Regions from separate parts of the Lachnoanaerobaculum sp. MSX33 genome, predicted to be linked through region 2. Evidence: predicted binding sites of a transcription regulator. Region 2 holds the regulator's gene; the other holds the start of a gene.
The links. The regulator Rex, encoded in region 2, represses fermentation and respiration genes when NADH is low (regulators of the CRP and FNR family bind a similar motif). The targets are predictions, from matches to a motif close to ATTGTTAANTANTTAACAAT.
Positions count from the first base shown of each region.

Region 1: the regulator Rex is predicted to act here: its motif matches at 1,988-2,007, upstream of asrA (anaerobic sulfite reductase subunit AsrA).

Region 1 is NZ_AZXX01000044.1:867-4,410, forward strand. Features, by position in the region: partial or broken gene asrC (sulfite reductase subunit C) at 1-64, opposite strand, end outside; gene asrB (anaerobic sulfite reductase subunit AsrB) at 75-866, opposite strand; gene asrA (anaerobic sulfite reductase subunit AsrA) at 856-1,890, opposite strand; gene HMPREF1495_RS04280 (acyltransferase family protein) at 2,144-3,253, opposite strand; gene HMPREF1495_RS04285 (fructose-bisphosphatase class III) at 3,281-3,544, opposite strand, start outside.
Region 2 is NZ_AZXX01000092.1:19,203-22,746, reverse strand. Features, by position in the region: gene abc-f (ribosomal protection-like ABC-F family protein) at 1-796, opposite strand, end outside; gene HMPREF1495_RS11515 (redox-sensing transcriptional repressor Rex) at 1,036-1,692, shown strand; gene acpS (holo-ACP synthase) at 1,685-2,053, shown strand; gene HMPREF1495_RS11505 (NAD(P)H-hydrate dehydratase) at 2,071-2,949, shown strand; gene alr (alanine racemase) at 2,936-3,544, shown strand, end outside.

The sequences.
Region 1 (3,544 bases), on a different contig from region 2:
TCTCACCGCGTACCTTAGAAACACGAAAGGCATTTTTTTTAAGCTTTTTTACATTTATATCCATCTTTACCTCACTAATCAATCAAAGCCTTACTGTCAACATAGTTAAATACCGGTCCGTCAAGACAAATATAAGTATCATTAACCTTACAATGTCCGCATTTACCGATACCGCAGCACATCTTTCTCTCATATGAAACCCAGATGTTCTCCTCCTTAAAGCCAAGCTTTAAAAGTTCTATTACGGAAAACTTCATCATCGCAGGAGGTCCGACTACCACAGCCTGTGCGGTTTCAATATCCTTAAGCTTAAGCTCAGGAATAAACTTTGTTACAAGACCGACATTTCCGGTGTAGCCTTGTGCTTCCTTATCCATTGTTAAAATAAGATCCATTTGAGATTCCCATCTGATAATATCGTCTCTAAACAGCATATCATCAGGGCTTCTGAATCCGAGTATTACATGTTTATCCTTTGAATCTTTACTTTCACCAAGTGCATTGATAACTCCGCGCACAGGAGAAACTCCGGTACCTCCGGCTACAACCACACATTCTCCGTTAATATATTTATCAACATCAAATCCGTTACCGTACGGCCCTCTGAGAAGCAAAGTATCACCTATGTAATTTTCAAACACCTCATCAGTAACTCTTCCCACCTTACGGATAGTCAAATCGATACTGTTCTCCGTTATTCCGCTTACGGAAATAGGTGCCTCACCGAATTTTGGAATTGAAACTTCAAAGAACTGTCCCGGCTTTACATCACCTTTAAACTCAAGCCTGAATGTGTATTCTTTCTCTGTATGTTTAATAACATCTAAAATCTTTGACGGAAAAGGAATATAAGGATTAGTTCTCATTTTGCACCTCCTCTACTTTAGCTGTTACTTTGTTAATAATATTTGAGAATGAAATATACTCAGGACATACGGTATCACATCTTCCGCATCCTACACACATATTGTAGCCGAATCTCTTTTTAAAATCATATATCTTATGCATGGTTTTAAATCTCATACGCTCACCATGCTTCTTCCTGTATTCTCCACCGCCTGCAACATTTGTATATCCGTCTACCATACATGAAGCATTGACTCTTCTTCTTTCTCCGACTTTACCGTTATCTGTATAATAAACATCCTGCATTGTGTAACAGGTACATGTAGGACACACATAGTTACATCTTCCGCATCCTATACATCTTGTGTTATATTCCTCCCACATATCGGATGTAAATATTGAAAGAGGTACGCTGTCGGGCAACTTTACTCTTGTTTCATTTTCAGTTACAAATCTTGGAATAATATCCTGCTCTTTTAAGGCGTTATTTGTAAATATCTCTTCAAGAACACTATCTTTTAACTGACAATGAAACTGATTGTCTATATAATCCACTGAAAAACTGTAATCCAAATCATCTGCACGATTTGTACCCATATCCACACAGAAACAGTCCTCATATGAATGAGCACAACCTATAAGAACAAATTTTACTTTATCTCTGATTCGGGCGTAAAAATAATCTTCTTCTCTTCCATTGTGAAGATATATCTGATCAAGCCTTTTTAAAGCATTAAGATCACAGCTTCTTAAAAAGACCAAAACCTCTCTCTCATCTATTTCAGACTCCTTTACATCATTTTCCGTAAAGAAAAACAATGTCTGTGACAGAGGTGTCAAAATCTCCTTAAATGAATAATCGGATTTTTTATCAAGCTCGATCTCTGAAGCCTCTTTTACAAAATCATATCTTACTACGTCGGTATCTGTAAATCTTCCTTCTCCCACCTTGAGCACAGGTGCATAAATACGGTAGCTTTTTGATAATTCCTCAATTACTTTATTGAATCCACCGGGTAAAAATATATAACCCCTTTTCCCCATACTTTCTCCTTTATTTACTACACTATCTTCATCGACATAGTAAAGCTTAATTATATTTAAACTTTTAATACCGATTCATAGCTAAACTTCAATACATATTGATAAATCTTTATCACTGTATACAAGAAATTATAACACGAACTTTGAAAATATCAATTCCTATACTACAATGATTTGCATGAATTATTGCATATTTTTACATACAAAAAGGCTCATACTCTGAAAATGATTTTCAATAAGTATGAGCCTTATATTATTTAAATCTGCAAAATCTGTTTGCCTTATCATTACCTAATATCAGACATGTCAAAAAAGAGATTGTCAAAAGTATAATCAATATAGTTGTTTTACCAAATACGGGCCATATAAAATTATCAAGTACCAAATGTGAAAAGGCATCTCTTATAATTCTGTGAAATGCAAATATCGGCAAACTGTATACACCGAATCTTTTGAATATATTTGTCAAGAAATTCTTCTTTAATGATGTTAATACAAATATAAAATAAGAAGTACTCAAGGCATACGGCATATATATAATTCTAAGCGGATTTAATACACCTTTAAATATAGGCAATATATTTCCTTCAGCTATGCGATATCCCCAATGTCCATAAAAAATCAAAGTATAAAATCTGACATATTTAAAGAAAACAAAAAAAACCAATACACAAAAAGCTCCCATTGCAAAGAGACGTATATTTATTTCTTCAAAAATTGAAGTCTTACTTACAGATGAATATTTTTTATACAATACACCTATATAAAAATATGGAGCAAAAGATACTACCCTGTCTAAAGATAAAAAATCATCTATTTTCACCTGCCAATTCATATTAAGCATTGAAAAAAATGTAAAAAATATTATCAATACCGTTACATATATTGTAACAGCATCAGAATTAAATTGTTCTCTTTTGACTTGACTTGTTTTTTTCTTATTCAGCTTCAAAAACAACTCCAAAGGATATAGTGACAATCTGAAAAAAATAAGCGCCGAGATATACCAAGGTGTAGATGATTCATGTAAAAAATCGGGAATTATATTCCTGTCTCCATAGAATAACATATCACTTATATGCAATAATATCTTCATCATTAAAAATAACATTATAAGAGGAATAACAGATTTTAATTTAGTTCCCCTCCTTTTCCATGAATCATAATAAAGATATCCGGATAAAAATATAAATGCAGGCATATGAAAACTGTAAATGAAGAAAAAAAGTTTATTAAAAATCGTATATTCTCTTTTCTTTACAGGCAAAAGAAAATGTCCGAATACCACAAGAAAAATCAACACACCTTTAAATATATCAAGGCTGTAATTCCTTTTTCTGTGATTACCCGTATCAGAACTCATATCTCACCATCTTTCCGTTAAATTTATTTACAATTTCCTGTAATTATCCAATAACATTTTTAAATCGGCAATATCCTCAAGTAATTTCTTACCTATATCCGTATCTTTTACAAACATTCGATATACATCCTTTTCAACTATTTCCGATTCCGATTTAATGTCGGTATTGTTTATCAGGGCATCTTCTACCGAAGTAAAAGGTGTATGCGCTTTCAGTCTCAGCCCGTGGGAATTAAATATCAAAGTATATCCTGCAATTCCCGTAGTTTTATTCATAGAGCGGCAAAATCC
Region 2 (3,544 bases):
GTTGCTGATTCAAATATTCCTTCATTTTGGCATCTAAAAGCATCTGCTTTTTTGCGGAGAAGTCTGAATAGTTTCCGGAATACATTTGGACTTCGGCGTTTTCAATATCTATGACCTTACTAACTATCTTATCAAGAAAATATCTGTCATGTGAAACTATAATTACCGCACCCTTATAGTTTAAAAGATAGGATTCAAGCCATTCTATACTTCGAAGATCCAAGTGGTTTGTAGGCTCGTCAAGTAAAATAATATCAGGTTCTTCTAAAAGCAGTTTTGCAAGGAAGACTCTTGTTTTTTGACCTCCTGATAATGTATTTATCTTTCTGTCAAAATCATTTTCATCGAATCCGAGTCCTTTTAAAATACCGATGACTTTACTCTTTGCGGCATATCCGTCCATCAGCTCATAACTGTGAGTAAGAGCGGTATATGAAGAATATAACTCTTCAAGTGCCTCGCCTGAAAGATGTTGCATCTGTTCCTGCATCTCTAACATTCTTTTTTCCATGTTAAGGATATGCTCTATAACTGTATATAGCTCATCTATAATACTTAATGTGGAATCTACATTATTTATCTGTCTTAAGTATCCGAGTTTTGCATCCTTTGCAAGTATAACATTACCGCTGTCGGCATGTTCCTCACCTGTAAGTATTTTTAGCAGTGTGGTTTTTCCGGCACCGTTTACACCGACAATGGCAACTTTTTCATGTTCATTGACTAAAAAATTTGCATCTTTTATTATCTCATTGCTTCCGAAAGACTTTGAGATATTTGTAGCATTTAAAATCAAAATTTGCCTCCTTAGCCATATAATCCACATAAGTATAGCTTAAATACATGCTTAAATGCAAGACAATTCATGATACAAATGAAGCCTTTATATGCTCAAAAACTTAATAAAATATATAATATTCACCATATATATCTGTATTGACATTTATATTAATAGATAATATACTAATTGTAGAATTCTTAACAAATGGAATTGCTGAGAATAATTTATAAATTGATATTTGGAACGGAATAAATATGGAAGAAAGAAAAATATCCAGAGCAGTCATTTCAAGACTGCCAAGATACTATAGATACTTAGGTGAGCTGTCAGAAGAGGGTGTTGAAAGAATATCCTCAAAAGAACTCAGTGAGAGAATGAAGGTTACGGCTTCTCAAATCAGACAGGATTTAAACAACTTTGGAGGTTTCGGACAGCAGGGATACGGATATAATGTAAGATATCTGTATAATGAAATCGCAAAGATTTTGGGAATTGACCGTCAGCATAATATTATAATAATAGGTGCAGGTCATTTGGGACAGGCTATTGCAAATTATGCAAACTTTGAAAGAAGAGGTTTCCTTATCAAAGGAATGTTTGATGTGGATCCTAATCTTTTCGGAAAAACTATACGTGGTGCAAGAGTGTATTCTCTTGATAACCTTGAGAAGTTTGTATCTGAAAATGATATACAGATAGCGGCACTTACAATACCGAAGACCAGAGCAATGGAAGTTGCGGACAGACTTATAAAGTCGGGAATAAAGGCAATCTGGAATTTTGCACATACAGATTTGGTTGTACCTGATGATGTAGTTGTTGAGAATGTGCATCTTTCAGAATCTCTTATGAGGCTGTCATATAGAGTCAGTAATGTAGATGCTGTTCCTTTTGAAGGGAAGTATGATTAGAGGGATCGGCACTGATATAGTCGAAATAGACAGAATATCAAATGCAATTAAAAAGGAATTTTTTTTAAAGAAGGCTTTCAATGATAGTGAAATAGATATGGCCGGAGGCAGAAACAGAGACAGTTTTCTGGCCGGAAATTTTGCTACAAAGGAAGCCTTTGTAAAAGCATTGGGAACAGGTTTCAGAGGTGTTGAACTTAAGGACTTGGCGGTACTCAGAGATGAACTTGGAAAGCCTTTTATAAAAATCTGTAATAATTCAAACAGACATTTACAAGGAATTGATGAGAATAAAATCCATGTATCCATAAGCAATACCGACTCATTGGCAATTGCAATGGTAGTAATAGAAACAGACTAATATGTGGAGATGGGGATATGAGAATTCTTGATGAAACTGCATTAAAATATATACCTGAAAGAATTAAGAATGCAAATAAAGGCAGCTATGGGCATGTTCTGGTTATTGCCGGAAGTAACGGAATGAGCGGTGCCGCATTTTTGAGTGCAATGGCGGCATATCGTTCAGGCGCAGGTTTGGTTAGAATACTTACGGTAAGCAAAAATCGTACAATTTTACAAACACTTTTACCTGAAGCAATAATAACAACTTATGATGAGAGAGAAGCATATGAGAATAAGGAATGCTTTATAAATAAGATTAAGTCATGTCTTGATTGGTCAAGCGTAGTGGTACTTGGACCGGGACTTTCTACAGATTATTATGCTAAAATCATTGTAGAATATGTTTTAGCCGAATGTTATGTTCCTATGATAATAGATGCGGATGCTTTGAATATTATTGCAGCTGATGCTACACTTACAAAGTATTATACAGATAATATTATTATCACTCCTCATATAGGGGAGATGTCAAGATTGATAGATGTATCTATAGATGATATATTATCGGATCCGGTAAAGTATGCCGAGGAATATGCAAATAAATACGGTATTACAGTAGTTTTAAAATCTCATCAAAGTGTTATCGCCGCAAAGGAGGATACATTTATAAATAAATCCGGAAGTGCAGCCATGGCAAAGGCCGGAAGCGGAGATGTTCTATGCGGTATAATTGCAGGCATGTTTTGTCTTGGCATAGATGATGATATGGCTGTGGCGCTTGGAGTTTTCATACACGGCATGGCCGGCAGTATTGCCGGTAAAAAATATGGAGAGCACAGTATTTTGGCAAGAGAAATTATAGATAATATAGGTGAAGTGCTTAATAGAAGGAAGAGAAATGGACTCATATAGACGTGCTTATGCAAAGGTTGATCTGGATGCAATAAAGCATAATTTAACAGTTACAAAAAAAGCTTTAAAAGAAAATATGAAACTGGCGGCAATTGTAAAGGCTGACGGTTATGGACATGGAAGTGTTCCCGTATCATTATATATAAAAGATATTGTGGACTTTTTCTGCGTAGCTACACTTGAAGAAGGTGTTAATCTTAGATACCATGGTATCACAAATCCTATTTTGATACTGGCATGTATTCCAAGAAACAGCTACAAAGAATCAATAGTATTTGATATAAGGGAATCGGTTTTTACGCTGGATCAGGCTAAGAAAATAAATGAAGAAGCCGAAGAGCTTGGGAAAAAGATATCTATTCATATAGCAATAGATACAGGTATGAACAGAATCGGTTTTAAGCCTACAAAAGAGAGTGCAAACATTATAAAAGAAATAAGTGAAATGGGAAATATCGAGATTGAAGGTATTTTCACACATTTTCACAGTGCTGATGAAAGTGATCTTACGTCTGCAAAAGAACAGGAGAGCTTATTTAGGCAATTTTTGGATTTACTAAAGAGTATGGGAATAGAACCTCCTATAGTACATGCT